Regions from separate parts of the Streptomyces sp. NPDC032091 genome, predicted to be linked through region 3. Evidence: predicted binding sites of a transcription regulator. Region 3 holds the regulator's gene; each other region holds the start of a gene.
The links. The regulator HrcA, encoded in region 3, represses chaperone genes, less so after heat shock. The targets are predictions, from matches to a motif close to TTNGCACTCNGNNNNNCNGAGTGCNAA.
Positions count from the first base shown of each region.

Region 1 (3,271 bases), on a different contig from region 3:
GAGCTTGAGGCCGACCTCCTCGGCGATGACGGTGGCACCGGTGAGGGTGGCCATGTCCTGGAGCATCGCCTTGCGGCGGTCACCGAAGCCCGGGGCCTTGACGGCGACCGCGTTGAAGGTGCCGCGGATCTTGTTGACGACGAGGGTGGAGAGCGCCTCGCCCTCGACGTCCTCGGCGATGATCAGCAGCGGCTTGGAGCCACCCGCCTGGATGACCTTCTCCAGCAGCGGCAGGAGGTCCTGGATGGAGGAGATCTTGCCCTGGTTGATCAGGATGTACGGGTCGTCGAGGACGGCCTCCATACGCTCCTGGTCGGTGACCATGTACGGGGAGAGGTAGCCCTTGTCGAAGGCCATGCCCTCGGTGAACTCCAGCTCCAGGCCGAAGGCGTTGGACTCCTCGACGGTGATGACACCGTCCTTGCCGACCTTGTCCATCGCCTCGGCGATGAGCTCGCCGACCTGCGAGTCCTGCGCGGAGAGCGCGGCCACGGCGGCGATGTCGGACTTGTCCTCGATCGGGCGGGCGGTCGCGAGGAGCTCCTCGGACACGGCCTTGACCGCGGCGTCGATGCCCTTCTTCAGGGCGGCCGGGGAGGCGCCGGCGGCGACGTTGCGCAGACCCTCGCGGACGAGCGCCTGGGCGAGCACGGTGGCGGTGGTGGTGCCGTCACCCGCGATGTCGTTGGTCTTGGTCGCCACCTCCTTCACCAGCTGCGCGCCGAGGTTCTCGTACGGGTCGTCCAGCTCGACCTCGCGGGCGATGGTGACACCGTCGTTGGTGATGGTGGGCGCGCCGAACTTCTTGTCGATCACGACGTTGCGGCCCTTGGGGCCGATCGTCACCTTGACCGTGTCGGCAAGCTTGTTGACGCCGCGCTCAAGGGCGCGACGGGCGTCCTCGTCGAACTTCAGGATCTTCGCCATGGGAGCGGTTCAGCCCTCTCGAAAACTCGGGTTTAACGAACTGCGCCCCTCGCCGCCCGGCAAGCAGCGGGGTGACCAGGGGCGCAGTTCAAAGCAATGCGTGAGAAGTGATTACTTCTCGACGATCGCGAGCACGTCGCGGGCCGAGAGGACGAGGTACTCCTCGCCGCTGTACTTCACTTCGGTGCCGCCGTACTTGCTGTACAGCACGATGTCGCCGACGGAGACGTCCAGCGGGAGACGCTGGCCGTCCTCGAAGCGACCCGGGCCGACCGCGAGGACGACGCCCTCCTGGGGCTTCTCCTTCGCGGTGTCCGGGATGACCAGGCCGGAGGCCGTGGTCTGCTCGGCGTCGAGCGGCTGGACCACGATGCGGTCCTCAAGCGGCTTGATGGCAACCTTGGAGCTGGCGGTCGTCACGATCCGACCTCCCCCTTCGGAGATCCGGGGTTAACTGTCTGAGGTGGCGACCAGGTCGATCCGTCGTCGCGGGTGCCGGACCTGCCTGTCGCTGTGTTGGCACTCACCGGTGGCGAGTGCCAGGTGTGACACTATTCCGGCGATTAGCACTCGGTCAAGCGGAGTGCCAACACGCTCCGCCGGTTCCATGCATTCCGGCCGCCGAACCCCCCACTTGGCCCAAACCCGGCCCCTGGGGCCCACGAAGCGCCCCGCCCCGGGCCGGCCCCGTCCGGCGCCCGGTATGTGAGGCTTGGCGCGTGCGCATCCTGGTCGTCGAAGACGAAGAGAACCTGGCCGAGTCCCTCCGGCAGGGCCTGTCCGCCGAGGGCCACCGCGTCGAGGTCGCCCACGACGGACACCGGGGCCTGGACCTGGCCCTCACCGGCGGCCCCTACGACGTCGTCCTGCTGGACCTCATGCTCCCCGGCCCCGGCGGCGCCGAGATCTGCGCCCGGATGCGCGCCCACGGCGACCCGACCCCCGTCCTGGTGCTCACCGCGAAGGACGGCGAGTACGACGAGGCCGAAGGACTCGACGCCGGGGCGGACGACTACCTCACCAAGCCCTTCTCCTTCGTCGTGCTCGGCGCCCGCCTGCGCGCCCTCGCCCGCCGCGCCGCCGGCCCGGGGCCCGCGCCCGCCGTACTCCGCGCCGGGGACCTCGTCCTCGACCCGAACGACCGCCGCTGCCGCCGCGGCGACCGGGACATCGAACTCACCGCCCGCGAGCTCGGCGTCCTCGCCTGCCTGATGGAGCGCCCCGGCCGGGCCGTCGCCAAGCAGGACATCCTCGACGAAGTCTGGGACTCCCCGCACGGCATCGACCCCAACATCGTCGAGGTCTACGTCTCCTCGCTGCGCAAGAAGATCGACGCGCCCTTCGGCCGCCGCTCCATCCTCACCGTCCACGGCACCGGCTACCGCATGGCCCCCGACGGCGGCTGACGGTGGTCAGCAGCCTGCGCGCGCGGACCGCGCTCGCCGCCGCCCTCGCGATGGCCGCGGTGCTCGCCACCGGCGGGCTGTGGCTGTACACCCTCATGCGCGGCAACCTCCTCGACAACACCACCGGCCGCACCGAGCTCGCCGCACGGAAGGTCGCCGCACAGGTCGACACCCGGACCCTCCCGCCCGGCGGCCGGCTCCCCGCGCCGGAGAGCGGGGTCGACCTGGTCCTCGTCCGCGACGCGCAGGGCCGCACCGTCGCGAGCACCGCCGCCGGCGGGGAACCCCGGGACATCCCCCGCCTCGACGGGCTGCGCCCCGGCCCGGGACAGGACTCCCGGTCGGCCGTGGCGGCGCCCGCGCACCCCGGCGCGCAGCGGCGCGTGGTCGTCGCGGTCGCGGCCCCAGGCCCGCCCGGAGCGCACGATCCGGCCGCCCCGCACACCGTGTACGCCATGACCGCCCTCGGCGACGTGGACGACGCCACGCGGGCCGTCGCCGTCGGGCTGCTCGCCGGGGCGCCGCCGATGACCGCCTTTGCCGCGGCCCTGGCCTGGTGGGCCACCGGGCACGCGCTGCGCCCCGTCGCCGCGATCCGCTCCGGCCTGGCCGCCGTCACCGCGAGCGAGCTGGACCGCCGGGTCCCCGACCCGGGCGGGGCCGACGAGATCGCCCAGCTGGCGCGGACCGTCAACGACACCCTCGACCGGCTGGAGCGCTCCGACGCCCGGCAGCGGCAGTTCACCGCCGACGCCTCGCACGAGCTGCGCAACCCGCTGGCCGCCGTCCGCTCCCGGCTGGAGGTGGCCCTGGCCGGGGAACGGCCCGACCGGGCGTCGGTGGCCGCCGCGCTGGCCGACACCGACCGGCTCCAGCGGATCGCCGCCGACCTGCTGCTCCTGGCCCGCCTCGACGGGGGGCCCGCGCCGCGCCCCAAG
Region 1 covers NZ_JBVILR010000009.1:122,350-125,620, forward strand. The annotation lists gene groL (chaperonin GroEL) at 1-927, opposite strand, end outside; gene groES (co-chaperone GroES) at 1,039-1,347, opposite strand; gene ACZ5NJ_RS16955 (response regulator transcription factor) at 1,647-2,333, shown strand; gene ACZ5NJ_RS16960 (sensor histidine kinase) at 2,336-3,271, shown strand, end outside.
Region 1: the regulator HrcA is predicted to act here: its motif matches at 1,491-1,517, upstream of groES (co-chaperone GroES).

Region 2 (3,271 bases), on a different contig from region 3:
TGTTCATCCCGCACGACCTGGAGCAGGGCAAGGTCGTCATGGCCGGTGTCTACGGTGGCGACCTGGTCGGCATCGAGGGCAACTACGACGACGTGAACCGCTTCTGCTCCGAGCTCATCGGCGACCCGCTGGGCGAGGGCTGGGGCTTCGTCAACGTCAACCTGCGCCCCTACTACGGCGAGGGCTCCAAGACGCTGGCCTACGAGATCTGCGAGCAGCTCGGCTGGCAGCTGCCCGACCAGCTCGTGATCCCGATCGCGTCCGGCTCGCAGCTGACGAAGATCGACAAGGGTCTGCAGGAGCTGATCAAGCTCGGTCTGGTCGAGGACAAGCCGTACAAGATCTTCGGCGCCCAGGCCGAGGGCTGTTCCCCGGTGTCCACCGCCTTCAAGGCCGGCCACGACGTGGTGCGCCCGCAGAAGCCGAACACGATCGCCAAGTCCCTGGCCATCGGCAACCCGGCGGACGGCCCGTACGTGCTCGACATCGCGCGCCGCACCGGCGGCTTCGTCGAGGACGTCAACGACGAGCAGGTCGTCGAGGCGATCCGGATCCTGGCGCAGACCGAGGGCATCTTCGCCGAGACCGCGGGCGGCGTGACCGTCGGCGTGACGAAGAAGCTCATCGAGAACGGGGTCCTGGACCCCTCGCTCACCACCGTCGTCCTGAACACCGGTGACGGCCTGAAGACCCTGGAGGCGGTGTCCGGCAGCGGCCAGACCGCCACCATCCGCCCGAGCCTGGACGCGTTCCGCGCCGCCGGCCTGGCCTGACCCTTCCCTCGCACTCCCCGGAAAGGCGGTAGCGCCATGAGCGTCAACGTCCGCATCCCCACCATCCTGCGCACCTACACCGGCGGCGCCGCCGAGGTCCCGGCCGAGGGCGCGACCCTCTCCGAGGTGATCGACTCCCTGGAGGCGAACCACCCGGGCATCGCCGCGCGCGTCCTGGACGACCAGGGCAAGCTGCGCCGCTTCGTGAACGTCTACGTCAACGACGACGACGTGCGCTTCGAGGGCGGCCTGCAGACGGCGACGCCGGACGGCGCCGGCGTCTCGATCATCCCGGCGGTCGCGGGCGGCTGCTGAGCCGGCCGACGTCCCGACCGAATCTGAATTGCCCCCTCCGCTAAAAGCGGAGGGGGCAATTCTGCTTGATTGGGCGCGGTAGAGTTGGGGAAGTCCCCTCCGTTGTTCTTGCCCGCCGCATATGAGCGGGCCGCGAGAGGGTTGACATTGAGTCAACATGCGCGTGCCTTTTGGGGCATTGGTGCGGCTTGTCTGGCCCGACTTGCCCAGGAATAGGACAACTTTTCAGCCCATTTCCTTGTTTGCGCGTGTCCAGATTTCTCGTCGGAATGACCTGTTGCAGACAGCAGCGGTGCAGATACATTCAGCCCCGGTCGAGGCGTTCCGGCGCAAGTTCTGACCCGGGTCCGCGAAGTGCGGACCTGCGCAAGGGCCAGTAATAGGGGAGTTAGGCATGGCTCAGGGCACCGTCAAGTGGTTCAACGCGGAGAAGGGCTACGGCTTCATCGCGGTCGACGGTGGTGCGGATGTGTTCGTCCACTACAGCGCCATCCAGATGGACGGGTACCGCACCCTTGAAGAGGGTCAGCGGGTCGAGTTCGAGATCTCGCAGGGCCAGAAGGGTCCGCAGGCGGACATGGTCAAGCTCGCGGCCGGCTGAGTCGAAGCGCGATCGGCCACCGACGCACGCACCAACACGTGAGGGGCCCACATCCTGGACTGGGATGCGGGCCCCTCACGTATGTGCCGCACCGGCGCGGCGCGCGCGGTGGCCCGGCATGACGCGAAGCCGCTTGCACTCGTGGGGGCCGAGTGCTAATCATTGGCGTTAGCACTCTCCGGGTGAGAGTGCTACAAGACGAGGACCGGGCCGGTGAGGCCCGCAGGGTCCGGCGGGAAGGAACCGCCGGGTCGGCAGGCCGTCCGTCGCGGGCGCGGGCGCGGTCCGGAGCAATCCACCCCTCCTGGAGGACCACTTCAGATGGCCAAGATCATTTCGTTCAACGAGGAGGCCCGGCGCGGCCTTGAGCGTGGCATGAACCAGCTCGCCGACGCCGTCAAGGTCACCCTTGGCCCCAAGGGTCGCAACGTCGTCCTTGAGAAGAAGTGGGGTGCGCCCACGATCACCAACGACGGCGTCTCCATCGCCAAGGAGATCGAGCTCGAGGACCCGTACGAGAAGATCGGCGCCGAGCTGGTCAAGGAAGTCGCCAAGAAGACGGACGACGTCGCCGGCGACGGTACGACCACCGCCACCGTCCTCGCCCAGGCGCTCGTCCGCGAGGGTCTGCGCAACGTGGCCGCCGGTGCCAACCCGATGGCGCTCAAGCGCGGTATCGAGAAGGCCGTCGAGGCCGTCTCCGCCGCCCTGCTCGCGCAGGCCAAGGATGTCGAGACCAAGGAGCAGATCGCTTCCACGGCCTCCATCTCCGCCGCCGACACCCAGATCGGCGAGCTCATCGCCGAGGCGATGGACAAGGTCGGCAAGGAAGGCGTCATCACCGTCGAGGAGTCCCAGACCTTCGGTCTGGAGCTTGAGCTCACCGAGGGCATGCGCTTCGACAAGGGCTACATCTCGGCGTACTTCGCCACCGACATGGAGCGTATGGAGGCGTCCCTCGACGACCCGTACATCCTGATCGTCAACTCCAAGATCGGCTCGGTCAAGGACCTGCTGCCGCTCCTGGAGAAGGTCATGCAGTCCGGCAAGCCGCTGCTGATCATCGCCGAGGACGTCGAGGGCGAGGCCCTGTCGACCCTGGTCGTCAACAAGATCCGCGGCACCTTCAAGTCCGTCGCCGTCAAGGCCCCGGGCTTCGGCGACCGCCGCAAGGCCATGCTCGGCGACATCGCCATCCTCACGGGCGGCACGGTCATCTCCGAGGAGGTCGGCCTCAAGCTGGAGAACGCCGGTCTCGACCTGCTCGGCCGCGCCCGCAAGGTCGTCATCACCAAGGACGAGACCACCATCGTCGACGGTGCCGGTGACAGCGACCAGGTCCAGGGCCGCGTCAACCAGATCCGCGCCGAGATCGAGAACTCCGACTCGGACTACGACCGCGAGAAGCTCCAGGAGCGCCTCGCGAAGCTGGCCGGCGGCGTGGCCGTCATCAAGGCCGGTGCCGCGACCGAGGTCGAGCTCAAGGAGCGCAAGCACCGCATCGAGGACGCCGTCCGCAACGCCAAGGCGGCCGTCGAAGAGGGCATCGTCGCCGGCGGTGGCGTGGCCCTGCTCCAGGCCT
Region 2 covers NZ_JBVILR010000017.1:113,498-116,768, reverse strand. The annotation lists gene thrC (threonine synthase) at 1-773, shown strand, start outside; gene ACZ5NJ_RS25610 (ubiquitin-like small modifier protein 1) at 810-1,088, shown strand; gene ACZ5NJ_RS25605 (cold-shock protein) at 1,483-1,689, shown strand; gene groL (chaperonin GroEL) at 2,011-3,271, shown strand, end outside.
Region 2: the regulator HrcA is predicted to act here: its motif matches at 1,822-1,848, upstream of groL (chaperonin GroEL).

Region 3 (3,271 bases):
TGTGGCGCGTTGCGCACGCACGAAGTCCGCGTCCACCACCGCACCGTGACCCGGCACGTACAGCGCGTCCTCCCCGCCCAGCGACAGCAGCCGGTCCAGCGCCGCCGGCCACTGGCCCGGCACCGCGTCCGAGCCCGCCTGGGGCTCCCCGGACTCCTCGACGAGGTCCCCGCAGAACACCGTCTCCCGCTCGCCCGGGACGAAGACCGCCAGGTCGTGCTGGGAGTGCCCCGGCCCCACGTTCGCCAGCAGGACCTGGACCCCGCCGAGCTCCAGCGTCCACTCGCCCGAGACCAGGTGCCCGGGCGCCGGCAGCAGGTCGCTCGCCTCGGCCGCCTCGTCCTCGGCCAGCCCCTGGGCCACCGCGCTCGCCCGCAGCTCCTCCCGGCCCCGTGGGGTCGCCATGAGCCGGTCCAGGCCGACCGCGCCGTAGGACCGGGCGCCGGCGAAGGCGGGAGCGCCCAGCACGTGGTCGAAATGTCCGTGCGTGAATGCGATATGGGTCACGTGCCGGCCGGTCAGCCGCTCCGCCTCGGCTCGGATCGCGGCCCCCTCCCGCACACTCGACCCGGGGTCGATCAGGAGCACCGAGTCGTCCCCCACCACCAGTCCCACCGTGCAGTCCCACACCGGCAGCCGTCGCCGGCCCACCCGCGCGGCCACCCGTTCCCAGCCCGCCTCTTCCCACCGTACGTCCATGCCGCGACGCTACCCTGGCGGGCCGCCCTTGCCCCCGGCGTACTACCCGGCCGTACACTGACCGGGGGATCCCTGGCACTCGAACAGTCAGAGTGCCAGCCCGGCCCAGACCGCCCGACGACCGACCCGCATCCGGAGGTGTGCGCGATGCTCAGTGAACGCAGACTGGAAGTGCTGCGCGCCATCGTCCAGGACTACGTCGGGACGGAGGAGCCCGTCGGCTCCAAGGCCCTCACCGAGCGGCACAAGCTGGGCGTCTCACCGGCCACCGTGCGCAACGACATGGCGGTGCTGGAGGAGGAGGGCTACATCGCCCAGCCCCACACGAGCGCCGGCCGCATCCCCACGGACAAGGGCTACCGCCTCTTCGTCGACCGGCTGGCCGGCGTCAAGCCGCTGTCGACACCCGAGCGCCGGGCCATCCAGAACTTCCTCGACGGGGCGGTCGACCTCGACGACGTCGTCGGGCGCACGGTACGGCTGCTCGCGCAGCTCACCCGCCAGGTCGCCGTCGTCCAGTACCCGTCGCTGACCCGCTCCACCGTCCGGCACGTCGAGCTGCTGTCGCTGGCCCCGGCCCGGCTGATGCTCGTGCTGATCACCGACACCGGACGGGTCGAGCAGCGCATGGTCGACACCCAGACCCCCTTCGGCGAGAACTCCCTCGCCGACCTGCGGGCACGGCTCAACAGCCGGGTCGTCGGCCGTCGTTTCACCGACGTCCCGAACCTGGTGCAGGACCTGCCGGAGTCGTTCGAGGTCGACGACCGGGCCACCGTCAAGGCGGTGCTCGCGACCCTCCTCGAAACCCTGGCGGAGGAGGCGGAGGAGCGGCTGATGATCGGCGGCACCGCCAACCTCACTCGCTTCGGACATGACTTTCCCTTGACGATCAGGCCGGTGCTCGAAGCGCTGGAGGAGCACGTGGTGCTCCTCAAGCTGCTGGGCGAGGCCGGGGAGTCGGGGATGGCCGTACGCATCGGCCACGAGAACGCCTACGAGGGACTCAACTCCACGTCGGTCGTCTCCGTCGGCTACGGTTCGGGCGGCGAAGCAGTCGCCAAACTCGGCGTGGTCGGACCGACCCGCATGGACTACCCCGGAACGATGGGAGCGGTACGCGCAGTGGCACGTTACGTCGGACAGATCCTGGCGGAGTCGTAAGTGGCCACGGACTACTACGCCGTTCTCGGCGTGCGCCGCGACGCATCGCAGGACGAGATCAAGAAGGCCTTCCGCCGCCTCGCGCGTGAACTCCACCCGGACGTGAACCCGGACCCGAAGACGCAGGAGCGCTTCAAGGAGATCAACGCGGCCTACGAGGTCCTCTCCGACCCGCAGAAGAAGCAGGTCTACGACCTCGGCGGCGACCCGCTGTCCTCCTCGGGCGGCGGCGGTGGCGCGGGCGGCTTCGGTGCGGGCGGCTTCGGCAACTTCTCCGACATCATGGACGCCTTCTTCGGCCAGGCCTCGCAGCGCGGCCCGCGCTCGCGGACCCGCCGCGGCCAGGACGCCATGATCCGCCTCGACCTGGAGCTGGACGAGGCCGCCTTCGGCACGACCAAGGACATCCAGGTCGACACCGCCGTCGTCTGCGGCACCTGCTCCGGCGAGGGCGCCGCCCCCGGCACCTCGGCGCAGACCTGTGACATGTGCCGCGGTCGCGGTGAGGTCTCGCAGGTCACGCGGTCCTTCCTGGGCCAGGTCATGACCTCGCGGCCCTGCCCGCAGTGCCAGGGCTTCGGCACCGTGGTCCCGACCCCGTGCCCCGAGTGCGCGGGCGACGGCCGGGTCCGTTCCCGCCGCAGCCTGACGGTCAAGATCCCGGCCGGCGTCGAGAACGGCACCCGGATCCAGCTCGCGGGCGAGGGCGAGGTCGGCCCCGGCGGCGGCCCCGCCGGCGACCTGTACGTGGAGATCCACGAGCTGCCGCACCCGACGTTCCAGCGGCGCGGGGACGACCTGCACTGCACGGTCACCATCCCCATGACGGCCGCGGCCCTCGGCACCAAGTGCCCGCTGGAGACGCTGGACGGCATGGAGGAGATCGACATCCGGCCCGGCACCCAGTCCGGCCAGGCGATCCCGCTGCACGGCCGCGGCGTCACCCACCTGCGCGGCGGCGGCCGCGGCGACCTGATCGTCCACGTCGAGGTCACCACCCCCGCCAAGCTGGACGCCCAGCAGGAGGAGCTGCTGCGCCAGCTCGCCAAGCTGCGCGGCGAGGAGCGGCCCATGGGCCAGTTCGCGCCCGGCCAGCAGGGTCTGTTCAGCCGCCTGAAGGACGCGTTCAACGGCCGCTGACCGCCCGGCGGACGGCACCCCGCGAGAGCCCGGTACGGAGACCCCGTACCGGGCTCTCGCCGTTGCCGGGCCGCCCGGAAAGCGGACTATGCCAGGCGAATGCCATGATTCGGCGCGGTGACCCGGACATGGCACGATGCAGTCCATGTCCTCCGCACCGAACGGTCTCCACCCGTACCCGATCGTGCAGGCTCCCATGGCGGGCGGCGTCTCCGGCCCGCCCCTCGTCGCCGCCGTGTGCGAAGCGGGCGGGCTCGGCTTCCTGGCC
Region 3 covers NZ_JBVILR010000003.1:101,804-105,074, reverse strand. The annotation lists gene ACZ5NJ_RS06280 (MBL fold metallo-hydrolase) at 1-699, opposite strand, end outside; gene hrcA (heat-inducible transcriptional repressor HrcA) at 847-1,863, shown strand; gene dnaJ (molecular chaperone DnaJ) at 1,864-3,003, shown strand; gene ACZ5NJ_RS06265 (nitronate monooxygenase) at 3,149-3,271, shown strand, end outside.